One region of the Providencia hangzhouensis genome, then DNA from elsewhere that is predicted to be linked to it. Evidence: predicted binding sites of a transcription regulator. Region 1 holds the regulator's gene; each other region holds the start of a gene.
The links. The regulator PurR, encoded in region 1, represses purine synthesis genes. The targets are predictions, from matches to a motif close to CANGCAAACGTTTGCNTG.
Positions count from the first base shown of each region.

Region 2: the regulator PurR is predicted to act here: its motif matches at 2,202-2,219, upstream of gltS (sodium/glutamate symporter).
Region 3: the regulator PurR is predicted to act here: its motif matches at 2,164-2,181, upstream of purT (formate-dependent phosphoribosylglycinamide formyltransferase).
Region 4: the regulator PurR is predicted to act here: its motif matches at 2,688-2,705, upstream of guaB (IMP dehydrogenase).

Region 1 is NZ_CP135052.1:2,713,323-2,718,568, reverse strand. It holds gene PZ638_RS12275 (helix-turn-helix transcriptional regulator) at 1-318, opposite strand, end outside; gene punC (purine nucleoside transporter PunC) at 635-1,861, opposite strand; gene punR (DNA-binding transcriptional activator PunR) at 1,985-2,890, shown strand; gene purR (HTH-type transcriptional repressor PurR) at 2,900-3,925, opposite strand; gene sodB (superoxide dismutase [Fe]) at 4,367-4,945, opposite strand.
Region 2 is NZ_CP135052.1:274,647-279,892, forward strand. It holds gene PZ638_RS01230 (AsmA family protein) at 1-636, opposite strand, end outside; gene PZ638_RS01235 (uracil-xanthine permease family protein) at 763-2,151, opposite strand; gene gltS (sodium/glutamate symporter) at 2,387-3,601, shown strand; gene recG (ATP-dependent DNA helicase RecG) at 3,699-5,246, opposite strand, start outside.
Region 3 is NZ_CP135052.1:1,122,986-1,128,231, reverse strand. It holds gene PZ638_RS04920 (hypothetical protein) at 268-723, opposite strand; gene purT (formate-dependent phosphoribosylglycinamide formyltransferase) at 945-2,123, opposite strand; gene rarD (EamA family transporter RarD) at 2,246-3,172, opposite strand; gene PZ638_RS04905 (aminoimidazole riboside kinase) at 3,345-4,292, opposite strand; gene PZ638_RS04900 (glycoside hydrolase family 32 protein) at 4,496-5,246, shown strand, end outside.
Region 4 is NZ_CP135052.1:2,158,232-2,163,477, reverse strand. It holds gene guaA (glutamine-hydrolyzing GMP synthase) at 1-1,073, opposite strand, end outside; gene guaB (IMP dehydrogenase) at 1,159-2,625, opposite strand; gene xseA (exodeoxyribonuclease VII large subunit) at 2,797-4,164, shown strand; gene PZ638_RS09600 (TonB-dependent receptor domain-containing protein) at 4,227-5,246, opposite strand, start outside.

The DNA of each region.
Region 1 (5,246 bases):
TAGTGCGATTGGGGTGTCAGTATAGTTTAATGTTCTTTGAGGCAGTAGAAAACGTAAGGCATCATGACGAATACGTAATACCATTACTTTTGAATGATTAGGGCTAGCAGTAAATGTATTAACCCTAGGAATAATCAGCTGGTAAGGGTCTGTTATTGAATCGTTATCAGTTGTCATGCGAAATGCATCTGATGAAACCCAGATTTCAGCACCTGTTCCAGGGAAAATTTTAATTGCTTCTGTAAACTCTTTGATTATCAAAATAGAACTAACAAAGGATTTTAATTCATCTGGTGGATAGTACTGTTTTAACATCATTCTTGAGCACTCATTATTTAATGTCGCAATGATAACGTTTTTTAACAAGAAAATTAACCATGAAATATCTATATCTTAGTAGATGACAAAATTAAAACTTTAATTTTTAGTGAAATCCGCTTTGAATTAAGAAAATTGATGAGAAAGGTAAGGTTTTACCAGCCAAGAATAATCGGCTATTGGTTATATAGCAAAATACTGAACATATATTACTGTATGGTCACTAGTGCTATACACTGAAGGAAATTTTTATGAATTTGCTAAAATAAAAATCATGCCGATAAGATTCGGCATGATTGAGTCGGTAAGCTATACTTTATGAATTCGTTTGGCAATCAACCTGCTTAATAGTTTGGTTATTTTTGCTTGCACAGCGTTGCATAAAGTAGCCAATGGCCATTGGAATGATCGTTACTGCCATCACCCCAGTTGTTGCTAACAATGGGTCGAAAGTAAGAGCAGAAACAAGTAGACTGGCTAAAAAACATAAACCTAGTTGTAAGGCATTTTGTAATGCGGCAGCTTTACCACTGGCGCTAGGAAATGCATTTAGTGCTTTGGATACTGCAATTGGGTAAGAGGCTCCGTTCATAGCTGCCATAAAGCAGAATGGGATCAAGATCATAGTTAATGATGGTGTGGTATAAATAGCCATGATGAATAAAATAGACATGCTTACCGCATAACCAACAAGTAACAATGGAAATATTGTTTCTGCTCGGACTTTTGCTAATAAAATACGGCAGCCATACCCACCAACAATAAAGGCTAAAGTTTGTGGAATATAACTCAAACCGATATCCGCAGGGTTGAAACCCATATTACGTAAGATAAAAGGCGAGCCGGTTAGCCAAGCGAAAAAACCCGCACTGCATGAAGCGTAAACGAGCACATTACCGCTGAAAACTGGCGAACTGAGTAAGTTTGAGAAAGAAATCTTAGCTTGTGGTTGGCTGTCATCAATTATTGTTTTAACTGAAACATTTTTCAAAAAGAGTGTTGGCAATAAAAGTAATATACCCACAGCCATTAGGATCAGGAAAATTGCTTCCCATGTTTGGTGTTCTAGTACCCATGCTCCTAATAATGGTGCTAAAGCAGGGGATAGCGCAACTAACGGCATAATAGAAGCAAAAACTTTTTGGGTATTTGCTTCATCATAGCGGTCGATAACAAGAGCTTGCCATAAAACTGCAGCGGAGCAGACACCAACAGCCTGTAAAAATCGTAGTGTTAATAACTGTGTTGCGGTTTCCACCCAATAAATAGCTAAGCTACTGATAATGAAAATAGTTAAGCCCACAATGAGCACAGGCTTACGGCCAAGTTTGTCTGACAATGGCCCCCATAACAATTGAGCGAAGGCAAAACCGGCTAAAAATATACTGAGAGAAGCACTGATAGCGCCTTCTGATGTATGCAGGGTGTCTTGCATAGCACCGAATGCAGGTAAATACATATCAATAGCTAAAAACCCCAGCATGCTAAGTCCTGCAAGGTAAACCATAAATCCAGGGGAATTTTTTTTCACAGTATTCGACATAATTATTACTTATCTGATATTTAAAAAAAATGTTAATGATGATGCCATTGTATAGGCTATTTTTTTAGGTTGTGAAACGGTAATATTTGGATCTTGCTATCAAAATTTTTGAAAGGAGAGGTTATGTGGTCTGCGCATGCACTCGAAGTGATTGATGCTGTTGCCCGAACTGGGAGCTTTAGTGGTGCTGCTGAAGAGTTACACCGTGTACCTTCTGCAATCAGTTATACCGTCAAGCAAGTTGAAGAATGGCTTGCGGTTCCCCTATTTGAGCGTCGACATCGCGATGTTGTTCTTACAGAAGCTGGAACGATATTTATTAAGGAAAGTCGTTCTGTTATCAAAAAAATGACAGATACAAGGCATCAATGCCAGCAGGTTGCTAATGGTTGGCGGGGGCAATTTAGTATTGCTGTTGATTGCATTGTAAAACCACAGAGAGCAGAGCAATTGATACTGGATTTTTATCGTCACTTTCCAGATATTGAACTTTTCATTCATCCTGAAGTATTTAATGGTGTTTGGGATGCACTTGCTGATGGGCGTGTAGATGTTGCTATTGGAGCTACTCGAGCCTCACCGATTGGTGAAAGATATAGTTTCCGTGATATGGGTTTTATGTCATGGAGGTGTGTGGCGAGCCCTAAACACCCATTAGCGAATATAAGCGGCAAGCTAACAGACGACCAAATGCGCGAGTTTCCAAGTTTATGTCTCGAAGACACTTCTCGTAATCTACCAAAACGTGATACATGGGCTCTTGATAATCAACGTCGTCTTGTCGTACCTTCTTGGGAAAATGGTCTAGCTTGTTTGGTTAACGGGTTGTGTGTCGGAATGGTGCCAGAGCATCGTGCGGCTTCGTTTTGCGAAAAAGGCTTATTAGTTGAACTAGCATTAGCACAGCCATTTCCACCCAGTCCTTGTTGTCTAACTTGGGTGGAAAATAATACATCACCAGCGTTGAATTGGTTATTGGATTACCTTGGCGATAACGAAACGCTCAATGCCGAGTGGCTTTCAAACTAATTATGCGTATTATCGACGATAATCGATAAATGGGCCGTCAGCAACGGAACGGCGTTCTACAAGGCGAGGGTGGACTTCAATTGTTTGAGCATCTTCGCGCTTATTTACAATACGATCGAGCAGCATTGTGAAAGCCATTTGGCCTAAACGCTCTTTTGGTTGGTGAATTGTGGTCAATGCCGGGGTAAAATAGCGCGCATTTCGCACGTTATCATAGCCAATGATTGAAATGTCTTGTGGGACACGCAATCCCATCTCATCAGCGGCGCAAATTGCCCCCATTGCCATAATATCACCGCCACAGAAAACGGCAGTAGGGCGTTGCTTATGGCTTAAAATTTGCATCATTGCCTTATAGCCAGATTCTGGCTCGAAGTCCCCTTGAACAATCCATTCATCTTTTATGGTGATTTTGGCCTCTTCCATCGCCTTTTTAAAGCCAGTTAATCGACCAATACCCGTATTTCTTTCAAGAGAACCAGGGATGGCTCCGATGTCACGATGCCCTCTATCAATCAAATAACGTCCTGCAAGATAGCCACCGTGGAATGAGTTATCAATAATACTATCGGTAAAATCGCCACGGGAAGTTCCCCAGTCCATCACTACCATTGGGATATTGCGGTAATCTTCCAGCATACTGATTAAGGGGGCAGGATATTCGGAGCACATTACGAGTAAACCATCAACACGCTTTTGTGCCAGCATCTGCAAATACGCTTTTTGTTTTCCCAAATTATTATGAGAATTACAAAGGATTAGCGTATAACCTTTTTCATAACAGCTATTTTCAACTGATTCAATTACCTCTGCGAAGTAAGGAGCTTCACATGAGGTTGCCAACAACCCAATCGACTTTGTGTTGTTAACTTTTAGACTACGGGCAACCGCACTTGGCGAATAATTGAGCTCTTTAATTGCAGCCCAAACCGCAGCTTTAGTGTCATCAGCTACAAAGCGCGTTTTATTAATAACATGGGATACGGTTGTGGTAGATACGCCAGCGCGTTTCGCCACATCTTTAATCGTTGCCATGGGGGAAAAAAACTCCTGACCAATAACCGGTCTCTATAAGAATTCTTGTTAAAAAATTACCTGCATATTGATGCATTGATCCTTTGCTGGCAATAATTTAGCGATTTGTTGTCGATTTTGTCTGATCTAGCGCAAAAACGAAAGAAATAATTGATGTTATAACATGTGATATAGACACTAGTTTTACTTTTTTAGATATGTATACTGAATAACATTGATTTTTGTATGGTTATTTAGTTGTTTAACTACGTTTGGATGAGAGGAACTCATGGATACAGATGTTAAATATGGTTTGCTTGCTGCGTTGGGCTCATTAGCATTGATTATATTTCTTGCTGCACATATTTTCTGATTTTATTTCAGCCTCGAATAGGGTGAATTTAATAAGGGCGAGAATATCTCGCCCTTATTGTATCTATACCTAGCAATAAGCAGAAATTGTTATGCTAAATTTTCTTCCACAAATTTCCAGTTAACTAGCGCCCAGAAATTTTCTAAATATTTAGGGCGAGCGTTACGGTAATCGATATAATAAGCATGTTCCCAAATATCGACAGTTAACACAGGCTTATCATCACCAGAAATAGGTGTTGCAGCATTGGATGTATTTACAATAGCAAGGTTACCATCCGCTTTTTTCACTAACCAAGTCCAGCCCGCACCGAAGTTTTTGGTTGCTGCATCAGTAAATTGAGCTTTAAATTCAGCAAAAGAACCGAATGCCTTATTGATAGCTTCAGCGACTTTACCTGTTGGCTCGCCACCAGCGTTTGGTGCTAAGCAATTCCAATAGAAAGTGTGATTCCAAACTTGTGCCGCGTTGTTAAAAACGCCTGCTTCAGAAGTTTTAATGATTTCTTCTAAAGATTTTCCTTCAAAGTTAGTGCCTTTGATGAGGTTGTTCAAGTTAACAACGTAAGTGTTGTGGTGCTTACCATAGTGATATTCTAAGGTTTCAGCAGAGATATAAGGTTCTAAAGCATCTTTTGCATACGGTAAAGCGGGTAGTTCAAATGACATTGCGTACTCCTTGATTGCTTTTATATCAATATACTTAGGGTGTTTGCTCTTAAAATGAGCGAAATAATATGTGACAGCTTATCATTACAGTTTCGCCTATTGGCGATATGATACTTAATACATTAATGATAACACGATAAACCATACAAAGATAAAGGTAATAGTGTTACTAAGATGTTAACAAATAAATAGAGGTATTACACATAAAAATCATATAGATATTGTAATCGAAAAATCTAAAGATATTAAGTTTCGGTTTTTATCTAGAAATAGCTACTTGTTTGACTTAAGTAGAGAGAAG
Region 2 (5,246 bases), 2.1 Mb from region 1:
AGTGCCCGCAATATAGCCATTATTTAAGTAGGCACTGGCTTGGCTTATTTCTGTTCCTTGCTGCTGTAATTTACCGGTAATGGCAACATTCTTGAATGCAAGGTCATTGAATTTTAATTGGTTAGAGGTAAATCGAAAATCACCGTAACCAAAAGGAGTGTTTTCGGTGGGTTTCCAAGGGGTCATTCCTCCCGTAAAGCCGGCGACTTGTACCGTATCATTGCCTTTTTTAAGCGTAATCTGGCTATTTTCAAATTGCAAAATAGTCGCGGAAATAGGGAACAACACCGTATTTGGTGAGACTGTTGTAGATAATGTCCCTTGAGTGATAACCAAACGTTTTATTGCGGTGCCACTAAATAGGTTTAGCCAATTAACATCAACCACGACTTGCCGTGAATCTAAAGATAGGTCACTGTTTTTAGTCGTTAACTTAACATCTTGGAAGATGAACTCACCGGGGTTAGAAAACTCATGCCCCATAATTCCCACATCAATATCGTAATCGGTAAATTTACTTAAAAATTGACTGGAGTAGGATGCGCCCCAACGGGTTTGTAGCCCGATATAAGTAAAAATAAACAATAGCAGCAGTAACAAAAGTGCATAGGTAGTAAATTTGATTAACCATTTCACAGTTTACTGCTCCTTTGGTTTGTGAACGAATAGACACAGGAAGAAACCGTCTAATATAACGACAATTTAAGGATAGCATACAGAAAAACCGCCAGAGTGTTCAACACTGGCGGCTAGAATGAAAGGTTATTTTTCGAGAGGGAAGACTAAATTCAGAACAATTGCAGTTAAACCACCCGCAGCAATACCTGAAGAAAATAATGTTTTTAACCAGTCAGGCGCGAATTGCAAAATCAAGGGTTGCTGTGACACACCCATACCCACGGCGAGAGAAAGGGCTATAATCATGATGGCGCGGCGATTGAGTGGCTCACGAGACACGATACGCACTCCTGAAGCGGCAATGGTACCAAACATCACAATGGTTGCTCCGCCTAATACGGGCTCAGGGATTTGTTGTACAAAGCCTGCAACCGCAGGGAATAGCCCTAATAACACTAACATTAAAGCAACAATGTAACCGACATAGCGACTTGCCACCCCTGTTAATTGGATAACACCGTTGTTCTGCCCAAAGCAAGAGTTAGGGAAAGTATTAAATACCGCTGAGACCATCGAGTTCAAACCATTGGCAAGTACGCCACCTTTGATTCGTTTCATATATAAAGGGCCACGAACGGGTTGTTCTGACACATCTGAAGTGGCGGTAATGTCACCTATTGTTTCTAAGGAAGTCACCATAAAAATGAGAATTAATGGGATCAACAGGTTCCAGTCGAAAGATAAGCCATAATAGAAAGGCTCAGGGACAGTAATAATTGGCTGATTGGCTTCCATTGGTTGCGCATTTGGTAACATGTCCATCCACCAAGCTGCAATATAACCAACGGCCATGGCAATAACTAAAGATGCGACACGTAAGTAAGGGTTTTTCTGCCGATTAAGTAAAATAATAACCGCTAAAACAACCCCAGCCAAAATCAGGTAATCTGGTGAACCGAAGGTATTATCGCTAATCGCACCATAACCACCACCAATGGAGGTTAAGCCGACTTGAATTAAAGATAAGCCGATGATCATGACAACGACACCAGAAACCAGTGGTGTAATGACACGGCGGGCTAGATGTAAAAAACGTGAAAGAATCACTTCGGTTAATGCGGCGACGAGTAACGTGCCAAACAAAGCTGCCATCATGGATGGGATATCAGCCCCACCTTGCTTGAGTGCAACACCCCCCATGATTAACGGTGCAACAAAGTTAAAACTGGTTCCTTGAATCGAAAGTAGGCCTGAGCCAATAGGGCCCCATGCACGAATTTGAATTAAAGAAGCAATACCGGAGGCAAATAAAGACATACTAATGATGCGTTGAGTATCGTGAGCTGGTAGCCCCAAAGCCTGGCAAATCAGCATCGCTGGGGTAATAACAGCGACAAACATCGCCAGAAGATGTTGCCCGGCAGCAAACAAAGCTTGCGGCAGCGGTGGACGGTCTTCTAATTTGTAAATAAGTTCGCTTTGCGTGTGTATGGTCGCTTCAGTAGTTTGCTTTTCAGACGTCGCAGTATTCATTGCCTTCATTTCTCGCCAACAAAAAACGCATTGTAATGTGTCGAAATTAAAAAGCAATCGTTTGCTTTTAAAAAATATATTCATTAGTTAAATAGTGTCGTCACATTTATATATATTTTAACTTGTATTTATAACAGTTTTTTTTTCTAATCCTACAACCTGCTTTTGGCGTTTTAAGGAAGAAATTAACGTCTAACTAGTTTTTGATAATTTTAACAACAGACGAGGTACGTGAATGTATCATCTCGATGTCTACGGTACACTGGTAGCTGCTACCTTAGTATTATTGCTTGGGCGTAAACTGGTAAAATCAGTCCCTTTTCTTGAAAAATATACCATCCCTGAACCTGTTGCGGGTGGGTTGTTAGTTGCTTTTAGTCTTTTATTGCTTAAACAATTATTTGACTGGAGCCTTTCTTTTGACTTATCACTGCAAGAACCTATGATGCTGGCATTCTTTGCCACTATTGGTCTTAATGCCAACCTTGCTAGCTTGAAAGCTGGTGGTAAGGCATTGTTTATATTTATTTTTGTGGTTGTAGGCTTATTGCTAGTCCAAAACACAGTGGGGATTGCCCTTGCTGAATTATTGGGACTAGACCCTTTAATGGGGCTGTTAGCTGGCTCAATTACCTTATCTGGCGGCCATGGTACTGGTGCGGCATGGGGTAAAATTTTCACTGAAAATTATGGTTTCCAAAGTGCAACAGAAGTTGCAATGGCGTGTGCTACATTTGGGCTCGTTCTTGGTGGTTTAATTGGCGGACCTGTTGCACGTTTTCTAACACGTAATATTCCAACGCCAGGAACGGCAGAAGATGATAAAGATGTGCCAACTGCATTTGAGAAGCCTCAATCAGGGCGCATGATCACGTCAATGGTTTTAATTGAAACTATTGCATTGATTGCTATCTGTTTGCTGATAGGAAGTTATATTGCAGGTGAATTAGCCGATACTCCTTTCGCACTGCCTAAATTTGTATGTGTACTGTTTGTTGGTGTTATTTTAAGCAATAGCCTATCACTGCTTGGTTTTTACCGAGTGTTTGACCGCGCCGTTTCTGTTATGGGTAACGTGAGCCTATCATTATTCTTAGCGATGGCTTTAATGAGCTTGAAGCTCTGGGAATTAGCATCACTGGCCATTCCAATGATCATTATTCTTGCTGTACAAGCTTGTGTAATGGCAGGGTATGCAATTTTTGTTACCTTCCGTGTGATGGGGAAAAACTATGATGCCGCTATTTTAGCTGCGGGGCATTGTGGTTTCGGTCTTGGGGCTACGCCAACAGCGATTGCGAATATGCAAGCGGTAACGGATAGGTTGGGTCCATCTCACCTTGCGTTCCTTGTGGTCCCAATGGTTGGGGCATTCTTCATTGATATTGTTAATGCGATAGTCATTAAATTGTATTTAATGTTGCCACTATTCCCAACTATTGCGGGATAGTTTTTATTTAATAATAAATCAAGTTAAGCAGGTATTGCCGTGAAAATATTCACGGCAATTTTCATTTTAAGGAACGGATAAAAAGAAGATATAAAACTTAAGCGTGGCTGTATTGCTCTCGTTCAGGTAACCAGCGCTCAATAAGTTGTTGTGCATTTTCTGGGTAGTTTTGTTGAATATGGCGTGCGAGGCGTTGCACTTCTGGCAACATATATTGGTCACGTAACAAATCAGCGACCTTAAATTCTGCATTTCCTGTTTGTCTAGTGCCTAATAATTCTCCAGGTCCGCGAATTTCGAGATCTTTTTGTGCGATAACAAAGCCATCATTGCTGTCCCGCAACACTTGTAGCCTTTGTTTAGCGGTGTGGGTTAATGGTGTCTTATATAATAGTACGCAGTGAGATGCGATAGCTCCACGGCCAACTCGCCCTCTCAATTGGTGCAATTGAGCTAAACCAAGGCGCTCAGGGTTATCAATGATCATCAAACTGGCATTAGGCACATCAACACCGACCTCAATGACCGTTGTAGCCACAAGCAGTTGAATTTCATTCCTTTTAAAAGCCGCCATAATGCTTTGTTTTTCAGCAGGTTTCATTCGCCCGTGGACTAAGCCTACTTTTAATTCAGGTAGTGCCAGTGCGAGTTCTTCGCTGGTCACTTGAGCCGCTTGTGCTTCTAATAATTCAGAGTCTTCAATGAGTGTACAGACCCAATAGGCTTGGCGACCTTCTTCAATACAGGCTTGGCGAACGCGTTCAATAATATCGTTACGGCGAGTGTCTGGGATGGCGACAGTAGTGACAGGCGTACGGCCCGGAGGAAGCTCATCGATGACAGAGGTATCTAAGTCTGCATACGCTGTCATCGCCAGTGTCCGTGGGATTGGCGTAGCGGTCATGATCAATTGATGAGGGTGGTACCCTTGCTGCTCACCTTTCTCACGCAGAGCGAGCCGCTGATGAACGCCAAAGCGATGTTGTTCATCAATGATAACAAGCCCCAGCGCTTTAAAGCTCACTTGCTCTTGGAAAATAGCGTGTGTTCCAACAACCATCGCAACTTCTCCACTTGCGATGGCATCTTGCTGAGCCTGACGTGCCTTACCCTTCTGTTTGCCCGCTAGCCAACCCACTTTAATGCCTAAAGGCTCTAACCATTGTTTGAATGTATTGGCATGTTGCTCTGCAAGAATTTCGGTGGGAGCCATCAAAGCTACTTGTTTGCCATTCTCGATGGCACAAACGGCCGCTAAGGCTGCAACAAGCGTTTTTCCTGACCCTACATCCCCTTGAATCAAACGCATCATAGGGGCATCTTTGGCGAGGTCTGCTTCAATTTCGCTAACAACACGGTTTTGTGCATTTGTTGGCGAGAAAGGTAATTGTGCGAGTAACTGTGATTTTAATTGACCACTTGTTGCTAAAGGCTCGGCATATAGGCGTTCGTTGCCTGCACGGATGGCTAGCATACTGAGGTGATGTGCTAAAAGCTCTTCGAGTATAAGCCGTTTCTGGGCAGGATGGTGCCCTTTCTCCAGTTCAATCAAAGCGACATTCGGTGGTGGATTGTGTAATAAGCGAATGGCATCTGGTAGGCTTATCATTCCACGGCTAAGCTCTTCTGGAAGCAATTCTTTTAT
Region 3 (5,246 bases), 1.6 Mb from region 1:
GTATATGGTATGAAATTACACTCAGCAAATGACTAAAGTTATGCTAAGTGGTGCCATATAGAATTAAGCGGTTTGTTTTTTACTTTAAATGGTTTTAAGGAAGGGAATATGAGGTCAAAAATGTGATCCACATAACGATTCTGATTTGTTTTCAATAAGTTAAAAAATGTAACTCATATGAATAAAATGAAGTTTATTGTAAACAAATTTCACTAATAACGTGAAATCTCAAAGTTAGGTTATCTAAAGCTTTATAATATCTATGTGCTATTGGCGTGTAATTGTTGTCCATTTACCACCAACCCACCAACTATGTTCACCATCTGTTTGCGTTTCACATCCGATACCGACTTTCGCTTTCCCTGCTTCAAAGGGATACGCGCAATCATAAATTGCATCAACCACGATTTCCCCAGTAATTGCGTCTGCAAAACCAATTTTATTTTCTTTGCGAATTCGATATACCCCGTCTTGCGCTTCATCAGGCCAATTATCAAAATAGTAAAGTTGGTAAATCTCTTGTCCTTTTTGGTCAAAAACAGCTAAGCCTTTATTCGATGATTTACCTAAACAATACTTAAATGAAGATTGTTGCTCAAAACACTCGATTTTATCTTTTTCGTTCTCTACCCATAAACTGAATTGTTGTTCAAGATTTTGCGCTGTTGATAAAAAAGATATTAATCCTAATGACATTAAACCAACTACATAATGAATCATCATAACTTTCCTTATTCTACTTTTATGCCTACTAAGTGATAAGACGCTAAGCTCATCAACTTTGCTCTATTAAATACTCGCTTAATTAAAGATAGCGGATATCTATTTCAGTGAAACTAGGAATAAAGGTAAATAAAGTCTTATATGAAGATAATCTCAAAGTTAAAATTAAAGTATACAAGCGCTCACTCACTTAGAGTCATTGAGCGCAAAATTCATCAAGATCAACCAGAAACACACACTGTATTCGCGGTTTTCTTAGCCATATCTAATGCATTTTCAATAGAATCCGCAATCGCCAAAGCCACACCTAACCGACGAGTTCCTGCAATTTCAGGTTTACCAAATAACCGTAATTGGGTGTCAGACCCCAAAGCAGCACCAATATTTGAAAAAACCACATTTTGGCTTTGTAAATTAGGTAAAATAACCGCTGAAGCACTCGGCCCATATTGGCGGATCACGCCAATTGGGAAACCAAGAAATGCACGAACATGTAATGCAAATTCAGATAAACTCTGCGAAATAAGCGTCACCATCCCCGTATCATGGGGACGAGGCGAAACCTCATTAAAAATGATATCGTCACCACATACGAATAATTCAACACCAAATATTCCATAACCTCCTAGAGAGGTTACAATTTTCTTGGCAATGTCTTGCGCTTTTTTCAACGCAGCCTCACTCATGTACTGCGGCTGCCAAGACTCACGGTAATCCCCTTTTTCTTGTCGGTGACCTATAGGCGCACAAAAGTGAATACCATCCACCGCACTGACTGTTAACAATGTAATTTCAAAATCAAAATTAACCATTTTTTCAACAATTACACGCCCCTGCCCTGCTCGCCCACCTTGCTGCGAATAATCCCAAGCCTGATCTAATTCTGCTCGAGAGCGGATCACACTTTGTCCCTTTCCTGATGAACTCATCACAGGCTTAACAATACAGGGAAACCCAATTTTTTCTGCCGCTGCAATAAAATCGGGGTTACTGTCTACAAATTGGTACTCTGATGTTGGCAATTTCAACTCTTCTGCCGCTAAACGACGGATCCCTTCTCTATCCATAGTAAGTACAATGGCTTTCGCAGACGGAACCACTTTTTGTCCTTGCTGTTCAAGCTCCATCAATACCTGTGTCGCAATTGCTTCAATTTCAGGCACGATAATATCAGGTTTTTCCCGTGAGACTATTTGTTTCAGCGCTTCGCCATCAAGCATGTTTATCGTATAACTGCGGTGTGCAATATGCATCGCTGGCGCATTATCATAGCGATCAACCGCAATAACTTCGATGCCCAATCGTTGACATTCAATCGCAACTTCTTTGCCTAACTCTCCAGCACCTAACAGCATGACTTTTGTTGCAGATTTACACAGCGCAGTACCTAATTGATTCATGATTGATGACCTTACCGACAAAAAGTTGATACCAATTATATACGCAATCGTTTGCTTTTACTATCAAGGAAAAAACACTATAAAAAAAATTTTCATAATCGATTGATAATAATAATTATTATTTAATCTAATGGTGTTTTATCGCGCCCAGTAATAAAGGGTTCTTTGTGAGAAAATTTAATATACTGTTTGCGTAAAATAGCTAATACACAAAACATTAAACCAATCCAAATAAGTGAAAAACTAATACCTTTGACCCAATCAAAGAGCTCATTAAATAAAAATACGGCCAATAAAAATTGAATTGTTGGTTCTATATATTGCGCTAAACCAATCACCGTTAATGATGTCCGTTTAATCGCTGCGGTAAAAAAGAGCAAAGGAATTATCGTGACAGGCGCCGCTAACATATAAAGAACTTTAATTTGCCAATCCCCTTGCGTCACGGCACTTAGACCATGAGATGCTAACCACCAAGTGATCGCTATTGCAATGGGAAGCAGCCAAAGTGCTTCTAGAAATAAAGACGTAATCACATCAAATCGAATAAATTTACGAATTAACCCATAGACTGCAAAAGCACTCCCCATTACTAACGCTAAAATAGGTAATTCACCATACTGCCAAATTTGGTAACCGACCCCCGCACAAATAAAAATAACAGCCATTTTTTCTGCAAAAACAAGCCGTTCGCGAAGGAACAAAACACCAAGTAAAATAGAAAATAATGGGTTAATAAAATAGCCAAGACTAGCAGCTAACACCTGCCCGTGGGTTAATGCATAAGTAAATGTTGTCCAAGATATCGCCATAACCGACGAACTAAATAAACATAGAATTATCGACTGTTTGTCAGACCATACCTCACGCCATAAAGATTTATTTTTGATAATTAAGCGAACAAGAAAAAGTATAGGCACAGACCAGATAAGACGTTCTGCAAGTAGCTCTAAAGGTTCCGCACCGGGAAGTAAACGATAAAATAATGGTGTTATTCCCCATAAGATATAGGAAAAAATAGCAAGAGCTACTCCCGAGCGAAGCAACATGATTTATCCACAATAAAATCTGATTAAATAATATTAGCTACTTATCATACGCCAAAATGCAAAAAATAAAACTTGCCACCACCATAATATAATTTGAATTATATCAAGTATTCTTAAACTAAAAGGTAACTATATCGCTACCTTTTAGTTGCTCAATACACATATATTCTCATCAAAAAACATCGCGTTGATGTAATGGCGGTTGCTGCTGCATAAATACAAATAATTCCTGTTGTGTCGGAGCCGCAGCGATAGCGCCTTTTTTAGTTGTCGCTAATGCACCACAAGCCGTAGCTTGCGAGATGACCTTCATCAATCCCTCTTTTTCGTTGACTAGCCCATATTGTGAGATGGCCGCCAATAACCCTGCCATAAATGCGTCACCTGCACCAGTAGTATCAATACTTTCAACTAAATAAGCACTTACGGCTATTTGAACTGAGGGGGTGAACACCTGACAACCTTTAGCACCTTGAGTCACAATTTTTAATTGAGCAGGGTAATTTTGCAATTTAGCTATGGCATTCTCAAAACGACTTTCTTGCGTTAACCACAGCAATTCATCATCCGAAAGTTTTAAAATATCTGCTTGTTTTGCAAAATTATCAACAATTTGGTGCATTTCGTCGGGATCTGACCACATTTGCGGACGAATGTTAATATCAAAGCTCAGTAATCCGCCAGCGAGCTTGAGTTGTTCGATAGCTGTCGATAGTGATGCTCTGCATTGATGGTGCACCAGAGCTAATGAGCAAAAATGCAAAATATCATTACCAAATTGCGGTAAATTATTTATCGTTAAAAATTGGTCGGCCGAAGGAGAAACTAAAAAAGAAAATTCACGTTCTCCATTTTCGTGTAACGAGACGAGAACAGTACTTGTTTTATACTTTTCATCAAACTCCATCGCACTAGTATCAACCCCTATATCAAATAGGGTTTTCTGCATAAAATGCCCAAAAGCTTCTTCGCCGACTCGCCCAATAAAACCACTGTTTTGCCCTAAGCGTGCAACACCCGCGGCAACATTCACAGGTGCTCCACCAGCACAAGCTTCATATTGCATGTTTTGAAGGGGGATTAAATCAATGACAGCATCCCCTAATGCCCAAACTTTCATTATGTCTCCTTTGCGAGTTTTATATTTTTAACCTTCATTCTTATTCATAGCTAGCACATTACCAACTCATAAAAATAAAACTAGTAAACGCAAACTGTTAACGTTAACATTGAGTATAAAGAAACCAGCAAATAAACGCACCTATTATTGAATTTCATGTGCTTATTTTGTTATTGCGATCGAAAAACATTCAGGAAGCCATAATGAAAAAACAACTTGAACTAGCCAACGAAGCCATCAAAACAGCAAGGAAAAATATGGACTTGCAGTTTTACCCACAATACCACCTTGCCCCTTATGCAGGCTGGATGAATGACCCTAATGGTTTGATCTATCATCAAGGCCAATACCATGCATTTTATCAACATCATCCATTTAGTGCGATTTGGGGCCCCATGCATTGGGGGCATGCAACAAGTACAGATATGGTACATTGGGAACATCAGGCAATTGCGTTAGCACCTAGTGAAGACTATGACCGAGATGGTTGTTTCTCAGGATCTGCAATTAGTTACGATAATAAATTATATCTGTTCTACACGGGCCACATCTGGTTAGCAAATCCAGGTGATGATAGTCAAATCATCCAATCACAATGTGTTGCAATCAGTGAAGATGGTATTCATTTCGAAAAGAAAGGTGTTGTGCTTTCTGCACCCGATGGTTATATGCACTTTCGAGATCCTAAAGTTTGGCGACAAGATGGAAAATGGTGGATGGTCGTCGGCGCAAGAGACTCCCAAGATCAAGGACAAATACTTTTATTTAAGAGTACAGACTTATTAAATTGGGATCAAAACTACCAAGTTCTGGCAAAAACTGACGACGATAATGTTTATATGTGGGAATGTCCTGATTTCTTTCCATTAGGCGAACAATTTGTTGCCCTCTTTTCACCTCAAGGAAAAAAGGCAAAAAATTATCAGTATCGAAATCTATTTCAAAATGGTTATT
Region 4 (5,246 bases), 560 kb from region 1:
TGAGACTTGATAACGTGTGCTTTACCGGTTGCTGATGCTGCTGATTCGATAACGTCTGGGTAAATTGTTCCTTGAGCCAACCATTTGATATTAGGCAGCTTAGATGACTCTTCATCAAATACTTCGATAAATACGTGGCCAATTTTCTTACGTTTAGCTTCTGGATCGCTGATCCCAGCTAATGCATTTAAGAAGCGATCTTCAGCTTTTGCATGGATGATGTTCAGGTCAAATTTACCTGCGAACATTTCCATTACTTGGTCTGCTTCGTTTAAACGCAATAAACCGTTATCAACGAACACACAGGTTAAACGTTTACCAATTGCACGGTTTAATAGCAATGCCGTAACCGATGAATCAACACCACCCGATAATGCGAGCAGTACGTGGTCATCACCAATTTGCTCTTTTAAACGCGCTACTGTGTCTTCGATAATTGCAGCTGGTGTCCACAGGGCTTCACATTGGCAAATATCTTTCACAAAACGCGTTAAAATATTTAGGCCTTGGTGAGTGTGAGTCACTTCTGGGTGGAATTGAACACCGTAGAATTTCTTCTCTTCATTTGCCATGATGGCATATGGGCAGCTTGGCGTGCTGGCGATAGTTTTAAACTCTGCAGGGATAGCTGTAACTTTATCACCATGGCTCATCCAGACATCAAGTACTGGCTTGCCAGCTTCGTTCAGAGAGTCATGAATATCACGGAATAATTCACATTGCTCAGTGATTTCGACATTGGCATAACCGAACTCACGTTCACCAGAGACTTCAACTGCACCACCCAACTGCATTGACATGGTTTGCATGCCATAACAAATACCTAATACAGGAACACCTGCATTAAATACGTAATCAGGAGCACGTGGGCTATCTGACTCAGTCGTACTTTCTGGCCCGCCAGAAAGAATAATACCGTTTGGATTAAATCCTCGAATTTGTTCTTCTGTAACGTCCCACGCCCAGAGTTCACAGTAAACGCCAATTTCACGAATACGACGGGCGATCAGCTGTGTATATTGCGAGCCGAAATCAAGAATAAGAATGCGATGTTTATGGATATTTGTTGTCATTTGAGGAGAATTCCAAAAATTCAAGTCAAAAATAAGAATCGGTGACGCAATCAAATGAATGCGCCACCCTGAGAAACTTTATCGATTATTGCCCCAAACGGTAGTTTGGCGATTCTTTCGTGATAGTAACATCATGAACGTGGCTTTCTTGGATACCGGCTCCACTGATGCGAACAAATTCTGCTTTTGTTCTTAATGCATCAATAGTACCACAGCCCGTCAGGCCCATACAGGAGCGTAAGCCACCCATTTGTTGATGAATGATTTCTTTTAGGCGACCTTTGTATGCTACGCGGCCTTCAATGCCTTCTGGCACTAATTTGTCTGCTGCATTATCAGATTGGAAGTAACGATCTGACGAACCTTTAGACATCGCACCCAGTGAACCCATGCCACGGTATGCTTTGTAAGTACGGCCTTGGAATAAAATAGTTTCTCCCGGAGACTCTTCAGTTCCTGCGAACATTGAGCCGACCATCACACAGGCTGCGCCTGCCGCGATAGCTTTAGAGATATCACCTGAGAAGCGAATACCCCCATCCGCGATAACAGGAATACCCGTACCTTCAAGGGCTTCTGCCGCTTCTGCAATAGCTGTAATTTGTGGTACACCCACACCAGTTACGATACGAGTTGTACAAATTGAACCAGGGCCAATACCGACTTTAACGGCGCTAACACCTGCATCAGCCAGCGCTTTCGCCCCTTCCGCGGTTGCTACGTTACCGCCAATGATTTGTAAGTCAGGGTATTTTTGGCGGGTTTCACGAATACGTTGTAATACGCCTTCTGAATGACCATGTGATGAATCAATTAATAAAACGTCAACGCCAGCAGCCACCAGTGCGTCAACACGCTCTTCATTTCCTGCACCAGCACCAACAGCAGCACCAACACGCAAACGGCCTTGCTCGTCTTTACACGCGTTTGGCTTACGTTCTGCTTTTTGGAAGTCTTTAACAGTGATCATCCCTAACAAATGAAAGTTATCATCGATCACTAAGGCTTTTTCTACACGTTTTTCATGCATTTTTTGTAAAACAATTTCACGTGCTTCGCCTTCTTTCACGGTGACTAAACGTTCTTTTGGCGTCATCACAGCAGTAACAGGCTGGTCCAAATCCGTCACGAAACGAACATCGCGGCCCGTAATAATACCAACTAATGAGTTGTCGTTTGCAACTACTGGGTAACCTGCAAAACCATTGCGCTCAGCCATTTCTTGCACTTCACGAATGGTAGTATCAGGCGTTACTGTCACAGGGTCAGTGACGACACCACTTTCATGCTTTTTCACGCGGCGAACTTCTTCCGCTTGGCGCTCAATAGTCATGTTTTTATGGATGAAACCAATGCCACCTTCTTGTGCTAATGCAATAGCAAGGTCAGATTCAGTGACAGTATCCATGGCTGCAGAAAGCATAGGAATGTTCAGGCGGATGTTTGCAGTCAGTTGAGTTGATAAATCTGCGGTATTCGGTAATACGGTTGAGTGTGCAGGAACGAGTAAAACGTCGTCGAAAGTAAGTGCTTCTTTTTTAATGCGTAACATAGGCAATATCCCACCAGGCAGCGTTATGGAAAGGTATAAAATATTGCCGCGGCATTATACACACCGAAAACGGTTGCTTCCAGCGTTTTTTTGAAAAAAAACTTGATAACTCCTATAACTGCGTTAGTATCTATCGATTAAGTCATTGTTTTAAAATTTGATCTGGCTCACATGTCGACTTCACAAAATAACGCAATTTACTCGGTTAGCAAGCTTAACCAGACTGTTCGAGAACTTCTTGATAACCAAATGGGCCGTATTTGGTTAACCGCTGAAATTTCCAATTTTTCACAACCAAGTTCAGGTCATTGGTACTTAACCTTAAAAGATGACCGAGCACAGGTACGTGCGGCAATGTTCCGTGGGCAGAATGCACGTGTCACTTTCCGCCCACAAAATGGCCAGCAAGTTTTGGTTAGAGCGACAGTGACTTTATATGAACCTCGAGGTGACTACCAATTAATCCTTGAAAGTATGCAGCCAGCCGGTGAGGGCTTACTGCAACAGCGTTTTGAACTATTAAAACAAACGCTAAGCGCACAAGGCTTATTTGATATTATTCATAAAAAACCGCTACCTAGCCCTGCTAAATCTGTCGGTATCATTACATCAGCAACCGGTGCAGCCCTACATGATATTTTAAATATTTTACGCCGCCGGGATCCTTCTCTGCCTATCATTATCTATCCAACGGCCGTTCAAGGCGAAATGGCACCAGCACAAATTGCTCGAATGATTGAGCTAGCAAATTTGCGTCAAGAATGTGATGTGTTAATTGTCGGTCGCGGTGGGGGCTCCCTTGAAGATTTGTGGGCATTTAATGAAGAAATCGTTGCTAGAGCTATTTTTGCTAGTCAACTGCCTATAATTAGTGCTGTTGGTCATGAAACCGATGTGACGATTGCGGACTATGTAGCGGACGTAAGAGCACCAACCCCATCTGCGGCAGCCGAGCTTGTTAGCCGTAACCAGCTAGAAATGCTGCGGCAGTTAAAATCTGCACAGCAACACCTTGAAATGGCAATGGATTATTACGTGGCAGGCCAACAACAAAGATTTGCTCGTTTGCATCACCGTTTACAACAACAGCACCCGCAATTACGTTTGGCACGGCAATATAATCAACTTAATTTATTGCAACAAAAGCTAGCACAGTCGATGACTCGGCAACTACAAAATTCGACGGCTAAATTCGAAAGAGTTAATCGCCGTTTGCTACAAAATGATTTACGCCCTCAGTTGCAAAAACAACAACGTCAGTTGCAACAAACACAATATCATTTGCAAAATATGATCACGAGTTTGGTCAATAGCTATCGTCAACGTTTTGCTGTCGCGTGTTCGAAAATGGAAGCTGTCAGCCCATTGGCAACACTTGCTCGCGGCTTTAGTATTAGTGAGACAGCAGAAGGCACCGTGTTGAAAAAAACCAGCCAAGTAAAATTAGGGCAACCACTGAAAACACGCCTTAATGATGGCTGGGTTGAAAGCCAAATTACCCACATTGAGAAAGTTAAAACCAAAAGAGTATCGAAGTGATTATTTTAACCACTTATCTCGATTAAAATAACGGGATAAGTGGTTGTAAATTTATATACTGGTTAGAAACGTACCTGCCCACCAATCATATAAGTACGCCCTCTACCCGTTTCATTATTCCGTCCTCTCTCTTGCATAATTGCACCCGAATTTGCTCGGTTTAGTGCGTCGGTATAGTTTTTATTCGTCACATTGTTAACTGTCATCATCAACTTAACGTTTTTATTAATTTCATAATCTGCATATACATCAACAATAGTTGGTTGTTTCTCATATTTCTCCGTCATAGCATCACCATTTTGGTCGCTATCTGGAACTGGGCTAATCCGTTTGGAGGGGCCAGTCCATGTGATCGTTGAACCGAGTGTCAGTTTTTCATCAAAGAAGCGTACGCCTGAGTCTAATGTTAGGTAATAGTCAGGTAATTGAGTGAAATCCCCTGCACTAAATAAGGAGGTGCTATTAATAGAAACCGGCTGTTTTCCTGACTCTTTGGTATATGAAACCATTGAATAAAATACACCTGCATCGTAGTTGGCTTGCAATTCATACCCTCGTAAATTTACATCTCGATGGTCATTCACATACATTTCTGCTCGCTGAAACATTGGTGGATTCTCTTTATCCCATACATCATCATTCACTAAACACCAATCAAATTCATCCTGTGGATTGGAACGACAAAGTACAAAAGCTTTACTCGTGATATAATCTTTAACTTGGGTATGAAACCACAATGCTTTCAGATTGAATTGGTCACCATCTACCACTAAATCAGGTTTTAAGCTATTAAACCCAACCTGCCAAGTTTTTGATTTTTCACCCTTAAGAAATGGATTCATCGTCTGGCCACCATTTGAGGAGAAAAAAGCTTCTTGTGAATTCGGTGCACGCATGGAATGTGCGTAACTAACAAAGGGCTGGAATTCAGGAATGATTTGAGCGGATAACAATATACCTGGGTTAATCCCACTATCTTTAATGTTCAGATTACTGGCTTCTTGGGGGAAACATTTTTCGGTTTCATCACACGCAGGCTTATAACCTTTCACGCTATAATTGAGGTAATTAAGGTCAAATAT